Regions from separate parts of the Serratia sp. GW822-FHT06D09 genome, predicted to be linked through region 1. Evidence: predicted binding sites of a transcription regulator. Region 1 holds the regulator's gene; each other region holds the start of a gene.
The links. Region 1 encodes CRP, which controls carbon source genes, mostly activating them, when cyclic AMP is high. Its sites were predicted from a motif close to ATGTGANNNNNNTCACAT; they were not measured.
Positions count from the first base shown of each region.

Region 2: a site for CRP is predicted at 734-751, ahead of pth (aminoacyl-tRNA hydrolase). Genes of this name have one in related genera too.
Region 3: a site for CRP is predicted at 887-904, ahead of aaeR (HTH-type transcriptional activator AaeR). Genes of this name have one in related genera too.
Region 4: a site for CRP is predicted at 1,619-1,636, ahead of deoC (deoxyribose-phosphate aldolase). Genes of this name have one in related genera too.

Region 1 covers NZ_JBXALO010000016.1:13,174-15,377, forward strand. The annotation lists gene AC1RKG_RS23695 (OsmC family protein) at 1-208, opposite strand, end outside; gene crp (cAMP-activated global transcriptional regulator CRP) at 588-1,220, shown strand; gene AC1RKG_RS23705 (YccS/YhfK family putative transporter) at 1,275-2,204, shown strand, end outside.
Region 2 covers NZ_JBXALO010000001.1:3,004-5,207, reverse strand. The annotation lists gene prs (ribose-phosphate diphosphokinase) at 1-173, shown strand, start outside; gene ychH (stress-induced protein YchH) at 358-636, opposite strand; gene pth (aminoacyl-tRNA hydrolase) at 950-1,540, shown strand; gene AC1RKG_RS00015 (SulP family inorganic anion transporter) at 1,580-2,204, opposite strand, start outside.
Region 3 covers NZ_JBXALO010000004.1:147,482-149,685, forward strand. The annotation lists gene aaeR (HTH-type transcriptional activator AaeR) at 1-869, opposite strand, end outside; gene aaeX (p-hydroxybenzoic acid efflux pump operon protein AaeX) at 1,310-1,513, shown strand; gene aaeA (p-hydroxybenzoic acid efflux pump subunit AaeA) at 1,521-2,204, shown strand, end outside.
Region 4 covers NZ_JBXALO010000006.1:97,085-99,288, reverse strand. The annotation lists gene deoA (thymidine phosphorylase) at 1-549, opposite strand, end outside; gene deoC (deoxyribose-phosphate aldolase) at 618-1,397, opposite strand; gene AC1RKG_RS15830 (NupC/NupG family nucleoside CNT transporter) at 1,764-2,204, opposite strand, start outside.

The sequences.
Region 1 (2,204 bases):
GTTTCACCTCGCAATCACGCACGTCGTTGCGTCCTTTTTGCAGGATCGACACCACGTCGATAGCACTGCAGCCCCCTACTGACATCAGCACCATTTCCATCGGACTGGGTGCTTTATCGCCGGCGTTGCCGTCCATCAATACCTGATGGCCAGACGCGGATTCACCCAGAAACGTCAACCCTTCCACCCACTTAACTCTTGCCTGCATGCTGGTCACTCCGGTTAATTTCTTAAAATCAGAGTACGCTTTCGCATAGAAACTGGCAACGGAACCTGATGCTAATCATGCTGAAGCGAGACAACACGAGACACCCGCCTCACTCTGTGCTACAAACAGAGCCGCAATAAATCTTTCCGGGACACTGATTTCAGGGAAACTCCCAGGGAAAGGCTCCTTTACCGGTATGTTAACAGAATGTAGCTTGCAGCTCTCCCGGCAAGTTAATATGCTAGAGCGACAGCGTATATTTATGACACGCCTCAAAACCTGCTGATAGCCACCATTAAAACAACGGCGACAGCACGTTTTACAGGGAACTCTGACCCCTGTGACACAAGGCAGCGATAACAACAGAGGATAACAGCGAATGGTTCTCGGCAAACCGCAAACAGACCCTACTCTCGAATGGTTCCTGTCTCATTGCCATATCCACAAATATCCATCCAAAAGTACGCTGATTCACCAAGGTGAAAAAGCCGAAACGCTTTACTACATCGTCAAAGGCTCCGTCGCGGTGCTGATTAAGGATGAAGAAGGTAAAGAGATGATCCTGTCCTACCTTAACCAGGGGGATTTCATCGGCGAGCTTGGATTGTTTGAAGAAGGTCAGGAGCGTAGCGCCTGGGTTAGGGCGAAGACCGCCTGTGAAGTGGCTGAAATTTCCTACAAGAAATTCCGCCAGCTGATCCAGGTAAACCCGGACATCCTGATGCGCCTGTCTGCCCAGATGGCAAACCGCCTGCAGATAACCTCTGAGAAAGTGGGTAACCTCGCCTTCCTGGACGTTACGGGCCGCATCGCGCAAACCCTGCTGAACCTGGCGAAACAGCCTGATGCCATGACCCATCCGGATGGCATGCAGATTAAAATCACCCGTCAGGAAATTGGCCAGATCGTCGGTTGCTCTCGTGAAACCGTGGGTCGTATTCTGAAAATGCTGGAAGATCAAAACCTGATCTCCGCTCACGGCAAAACTATTGTCGTTTACGGCACCCGTTAATCACTGAAAAAACGGCGCGATAATTCGCGCCGTTTTTTTATGCCCCGATTTATCATGTGGCGCCGACTGATTTATCATCCGGAAGTCAACTATGCACTGCGACAAACGCTGGTGCTGTGCCTGCCGGTTCTGCTCGGGCTGTTGATCGGCCAACTGCAATACGGCCTGCTATTTTCCCTGGTTCCCGCCTGCTGTAACATCGCCGGGCTGGACACGCCCCACAAACGCTTCTTTAAACGCCTGATCGTCGGGGGTTCGCTCTTTGCGCTTAGCAGCCTGCTGCTGCAACAGGCACTGCTGTGGCAAGTGCCGCTACCCGCATTGATGCTCGGCCTGGCACTGTTGCTTGGCGTCAGCGGCGAAATCAGCCCACTGCACGCCCGCCTGCTGCCCGCCGCGCTGGTTGCCGCCATATTCTCTCTCAGCATGGCCGGTACGGTGCCGCTTTGGCACGCGCCGGTGTTATATATCGTGGGTACCGCCTGGTACGGCCTGTTTACCTGGTTCTGGTTCAAGCTGTGGAAAGAGCAACCGATGCGCGAGTCGCTCAATCAGCTCTATCTGGAGCTGGCGGACTACTTCGAAGCCAAATATTCGCTGTTGACCCAGCACACCGATCCGCAGACCGCCTTACCACCGCTGCTGGTGCGCCAGCAAAAGGTCATGGATCTGATCACCTTGCTGTATCAGCAGCTTAATTTTCTGCCCCATGCCAGCAATCTCGAACAAAAGCGCCTGCAACGCACCTTTCAGGTCGCGCTGGATTTGCAGGAACACATCACCGTCAGCCTGCACCTGCCGGAAGAGGTCCAAAAACTGGTAGAGCAGAGCCAGGCCGAAGCCATTATCCGCCGCAATGCACAGGTGATTGCCAATCGGCTGCGCACGGTAGCGCACGATATCCTCTATCATCAGCATTCTCAGCGTTTCAACATGGACCATGAGTTGGCAGCCCTGGAAAAAGTGGCGGCGCAGCACCCGGAC
Region 2 (2,204 bases), on a different contig from region 1:
AAAACATCCGCAACTCGGTAATTGATGAAGTGATTGTCTGCGACACCATTCCGCTGTCTCCAGAAATCAAGGCCCTGAAAAACGTACGCACTCTGACGCTGTCTGGCATGCTGGCTGAAGCCATCCGCCGTATCAGCAACGAAGAGTCAATTTCTGCGATGTTCGAGCATTAATCAGTTCTCTTTTCGGTGCGGCGCCCTGCCGTACCGAAGGGATTGATGGCCCGAAAGCAGAAAAAGAAAAACCCGTTGGTGCATAGCAGCAACGGGTTTTCTACGGGTAGTCAAACATGACCTTAAGCCTTAATGCGCGGCAGATTTCCTTTGCCGTAACGCCTGTTCCCTTCTCTCTTTCTAATCAATGTGACGAACGATGATGATCGTTGCGGCAACGTTTATCAAAGTGTTTTACCCACCAGTAACGATCCGCTACCTGCTCACGACCGCCAATACGCGCACCTACCAGCCACAACAACGCACCCACGAAGATACTCATGATTGCGCCATGGGCGAAAAACTGCGGCAGGTTGAACTGCGAAACTTCAGCAACAATGGAGTATCCGACACCGCCGATCATCACGACCAGGCCCAGCCCCATAAAAAAGTTGCCCATTCTGTCCGCGTTTCTACGTTTCATATGCCACCTCCATAGTGCCATGTGCCAACCGGGATAACTCTCTAACTGGTTAACCCACTTTGATAAGTTAAGTATAGACCCTGGTTGGACAAGGTGATTGCGGAGAGGATCACAAATGGTAAAGAAAACATGACAAAACTTTACCGGAATGAGTCTATTAGCGATCAAATTGAATGATTCCGCTAATGAATTATTCTCTTTTCTGACTATAGTTTCGTCAATGCGCGACCGGGCATATCAGGATTTTGTCATTCGTGGCGTCGACAGGTAGACTATTGCCCTTTCCATTATATCGATCATAGCGAATCTCCCAGTGAGCAGTATTAAATTGATAGTCGGCCTGGCGAATCCGGGCGCTGAATACGCGCAGACGCGGCACAACGCCGGCGCCTGGTACGTCGATTTACTGGCCCAGCGCCATAACCAGCAGCTTAAAGAAGAGAGCAAGTTCTTCGGCTACACCGCACGGCTGAACCTGGCCGGCAACGACGTGCGGCTGTTGGTGCCTACCACCTTTATGAATCTCAGCGGCAAAGCGGTATTGGCAATGGCCAATTTCTACCGCATCGAGCCGGACGAAATCCTGGTGGCGCATGACGAGCTGGATATTCCCCCCGGCGTTGCCAAGATCAAACTGGGCGGCGGCAACGGTGGCCACAACGGGCTGAAGGATATTCAGAACAAATTTGGCAATAACCCGAATTTCTATCGCTTGCGCATCGGCATCGGCCACCCGGGCGATAAAAACAAAGTGGTAGGTTTCGTGCTCGGTAAGCCGCCGGCCAGCGAACAAAAAATGATTGATGAAGCGATCGATGAAGCCGCACGCTGTACGGAAGTGTTGCTGACTGACGGGTTGGAAAAAACCGTTCGTCGCCTGCACAGCTTCAAGGCACAGGCCTGATCATCGTTGCAGCGGGCATCGCGCCCGCTGCAATCTGCCTTAGGTGCGCAGTTTAAAGGTTTCTTCGCCGACGTTAGCATCATCGGTTTGGTAGCCCTCTTCCGCCACGTAATATTGCGGATCGTCCAGTTCATGGCTGCAAAACGGGCCGGCCTGTTTCAACAGGCGTACACAGTCACCGCTCAGATGACGTAGCCGAATGGTTTTCCCCGCCGCCAGATAGCGTGCCGTCAGCTTATCAATCGCCTCCACGCCGCTGGAATCCATCACCCGGGTACCGGCAAAATCCAGCACCACATTTTGCGGATCGTTTTTCGGTTCGAACAGTTCGGCAAAGGCCGTGGTGGAGCCGAAGAACAGCGGCCCGTCCAGCTGATATACCGCCACCTCACCTTCCACCCGATGCTGACGCACGCGAATACGTGCCTGCTGCCAGGCAAATACCAGCGCCGAGATGATCACCCCGCTGATCACCGCCATCGCCAGATCGGTAAAGATGGTAATCAGGGTCACCAGCAGCATCACCAACGCATCCGCCTTCGGCATCCGGCGCAGACGGCGCAGCGAGCTCCACTCAAAGGTGTTGTAACACACCACCAGCATCACCCCGGCCAGCGCCGCCACCGGCAACAGCCCGATATAGCCCGACAGGCTGACCACAAAC
Region 3 (2,204 bases), on a different contig from region 1:
TCGCTCAGGTAGTTGATGCACACCTGCACCTTCAGCGGCAGCTTATCTTTCTCGGTGTACACCGCGTACACCGGGCGAGGATCCGCATGATAGCTTTTAAACAGGATCTCGATCTCACCACGTTTGATCTCTTCGATCACCCACATCAGCGGCGCATAGGCGATGCCGGCTCCGGCTTTCAGCCAGCGGATCATGGTCTGTGAATCATTGGTGATAAAACGTCCCTGCGGCGCAATACGCGTGCTGATGCCTTCGGGGGCGATCAGTTCGAATTCGCTATCCGGCCGCACGCTGTATTCCAGCCAGGAAAAGTTGACCATGTCGCTGGGCTTCTGCGGCGTACCGTGCTGGCTGAGATAGCTTTTGGCGGCGCAGACCACCATCGGCATGGATCCCAGACGTTTGGAGAACAGGCTGGAGTCCTGAAGCGCACCGGTACGGATCACCACGTCCAGCCCGTCAGCAATCAGGTCCGGCGCCGGAATACCGGTCACCAGGTTCACCGTCAGGCCAGGATATTCCTTCAACATATCGGCAGTCATGGTCGCCAGCACGTTTTGCGCCATGGTGGACGAGCTGCCAATGCGCAGCGTGCCGGTCGGGGTATTGTTAAACGCGTACAGCTGTTCGTGCACCTCGCTCACTTCCAACAACATGCGACGACAACCCTGGTAATAGATTTTTCCGGCTTCCGTCAGGCCAATGCTGCGGGTGCTGCGGTTAAGCAGTTTAACCTGCAGCTCATTCTCCAGTTTGGAGACGGTCTGGCTGATAGACGAAACGCTCATATCGAGTTGGCGCGCCGCCGCAGTAAATGACCCGCATTCAACCACTTTGGCGAATACCGACATCCGTTTTAATCGTTCCATTATTCACTCTGGCTTAAAAGTGATTTAGATCACAGATTGTTGATGAGTTGATAGTAAGCACGCTAATATAACGGGGTCGGGTGGAAAGACCTTATCAACGCGCGAGTGCGATCGGCGCCGACGTCGTGGCCGATCCCTCCGGTATCCTCGCATTCCCTATCGCGGATGTACGTTCCAGAGTTTACCTTTTTTTCAGGTTCGTGGCCTGGACAACCTGTCTGGGGCGGAATTTGTGGTGCGTGTCGGCTAAAATGTAAAGAGAATGTGAATGAAATATACCCTATAGCTTTCAAGTTGCAGCTAGGCGACCAGCTCGCTCACCCCAGGCGCTTACTTAAGTAAGTAACTGGGGTGAGCGAGTGCAGATAACAGCGCTGCAACTTGAAAGATGACGGGTATAAAGGGTTACGCCCGGTGCAGTGAGTAATAAGGAAAAATTGATGAGTTTGCTTCCGGTTATGGTCATTTTCGGACTGTCGTTCCCCCCGGTATTTTTTGAATTGCTGGTCTCTCTGGCGCTGTTTTTCTTGCTGCGCCGTCTGCTGCAGCCTACCGGGATCTACGATTTTGTCTGGCATCCAGCGCTGTTCAATACCGCGCTGTACTGCTGTTTGTTCTATCTGATTTCATGTCTTTTCGTTTGAGGTCGCTGTGAAAAATTTTTCAATAAAAATAACCCGAATCGCGATCACTCTGATTCTGGTCCTGCTGGGGATCGTCGCCGTATTCAAAGCCTGGGTGTTTTACACCGAGTCCCCCTGGACGCGTGATGCCAAGTTTACTGCCGACGTGGTGGCGATAGCGCCGGACGTTACCGGGCTGCTGACCGACGTGCCGCTGGTGGATAACCAGTTGGTCAAGAAAGGGCAGGTGCTGTTGGTGATCGACCAGCCGCGCTACCAGCAGGCCCTGGCGGAAGCTAACGCCGACGTGGCCTACTACCAGACCTTGGCAGCGGAAAAAAGAAGGGAGGCGGGCCGTCGTGTTCGCTTGGGCGTGCAGGCGATGTCGCAGGAAGAAATAGACCAGGCGAATAACGTTCTGCAAACCGTAGAACATCAGTTGGCGAAGGCTGTAGCGACGCGTGAACTGGCGAAGCTGGATCTGGAACGTACCACTGTGCGCGCACCGGCCGATGGCTGGATCACAAACCTGAACGTGCATGCCGGTGAGTACATTACCCGCGGTTCAGTCGCTGTGGCGCTGGTGAAGAAAAACAGTTTCTATATTTTGGCCTATCTGGAAGAAACCAAGCTGCATGGTCTGAACAAAGGCGATCGTGCGGAAATTACCCCGTTGGGCAGTAACCGTATCATGCATGGCACCGTCGACAGC
Region 4 (2,204 bases), on a different contig from region 1:
GATCAGCGGAATGGAATCTACGGTAGCAGTGATATCACGGGTCGCGTAGAAGCGTTTGTCCGCCGGTGCCAGCGAGCTGGTTTGGCCGATAATCGCCACGCCCACGTCCTGAATAATTTTGCGGAAGGCATTGTCGTCCGGGAAGATATTAAAGCCCGGGATCGCTTCCAGCTTGTCCAGCGTACCGCCGGTATGGCCCAAACCACGGCCGGAGATCATCGGCACATAGCCGCCGCAAGCCGCCACCATCGGGCCCAGCATCAGCGAAGTGACATCGCCCACGCCGCCGGTGGAGTGCTTGTCGACCAGTGGCCCGTTCAGTGACAGGCTTTTCCAGTCCAGCACGGTACCGGAATCACGCATTGCCATGGTCAGCGCCACGCGCTCCGGCATGGTCATATCGTGGAAATAAATGGTCATCGCCAGCGCGGCAATTTGACCTTCTGAAACGACGTTGTCACGGATACCATTGATGAAAAAGCGAATTTCTGCTTCGCTCAACGGCTGACCGTCACGTTTCTTACGGATAATTTCTTGGGCCAGGAACAAAGCGTCCCCCTGTTTTAGCTAGAGTAGAGTGCAGGCCGGCGATTATCTCGCCTTGCCGACGTAATCGTTCAGTAACCGCTGCCGGACTGCCCGGCACTGTGGCCCAGCGTCGTCAGCAGGCTGGCTAACAGACTGGAAGCCCCGAAGCGGAAATGACGCGCATCGGCCCAACCTTCGCCCAGAATACGATCGGCAAGTTGCAGATAATGCAGCGCGTCTTCCGCTGTGCGTACGCCACCGGCCGGCTTGAAGCCCACCGTTTTGGCAACGCCAAGATCGCGGATCACCGACATCATCAGCTCGGCGCTTTCGAGCGTCGCGTTGACCGGCACTTTACCGGTAGAGGTTTTGATAAAGTCAGCACCGGCGTTGATGGCGATTTCCGATGCTTTACGGATCAGGCTGGCCTGCTTGAGCTCACCGGTTTCAATGATCACTTTCAACAGCACGTTGGCGGCCTGGCAAGCCTGCTTGCACTGTTTGACCAGTTCATAACCCACCTGCTCGTTACCGGCGATCAGCGCGCGGTAAGGGAACACCACGTCCACCTCATCGGCGCCATAGGCGATAGCCGCGCGCGTTTCCGCCAGCGCGATTTCAATATCGTCATTGCCATGCGGGAAATTGGTGACGGTCGCAATGCGGATGTCCGGCGTCCCCTGCTCACGCAGGGCCTTGCGCGCCACCGGGATAAAACGCGGGTAAATACAGATGGCCGCCGTATGGCCGGCCGGGCTATTGGCCTGACGACACAGCGCGATCACTTTTTCATCGGTGTCATCGTCGTTCAGCGTGGTCAAATCCATTAAGGTCAGCGCACGTTGCGCTGCTGCGGTTAATTCGGTCATAAAACTCTCCAACTGAGTACCTGGGTGTTGGCGAGCGGACTTGGTTCCTTGAAGATAGCGCTGGGGAACGGGTTCCCACCGCGGCAACTGAGATCCTTCTCACCGCACATAACCCTTCGCATCGCGCAGGGTCAGTAATAGCTATTTGAACACGATCGCCGGGGGCAATTCGCGCTCAGAGTCACACTATATGAAATAACACTGTAACAGGCCGGAATTATATGTGAAGAACATCACAAAATAACGCGATATCGTTCACAAATTCGCTAAAGAAACGGACGCGGGCACGGCACGCTGTGCCCGTCTTAGAGTATAGGCGGTGTCCTGCAATAGGGCTCGCGGCGCTATCACAGGACAGGACCGGGGTTACAGCGCCAGGAAGAACCCGGCGATGGTCGCACTCATCAGGTTGGAGAGCGTACCCGCAGCCACGGCTTTCAGGCCGAAGCGCGCGATGTCATGACGACGGTTCGGCGCCATGCTGCCCAGACCGCCGAGCAGGATCGCCACCGACGACAGGTTGGCAAAGCCGCACAGCGCGAAGGAGATGATCGCCTTGGTATGCGCCGACAGCACCTGCAGCCCTTCTGCCGCCACCACGTCGTCCGGACGCAGGTAAGCACCGAAGTTCATGTAGGCGACGAATTCGTTAACGATAATCTTCTGGCCAATAAACGAGCCGGCCGCCATCGCTTCATGCCAAGGCACGCCGATCAGGAAGGCGATCGGTGAGAATACCCAGCCAAGTATCAGTTCCAGCGACAGCTGCGGATAATCGAACCAGCCGCCGACACCGCCAAGAATGCC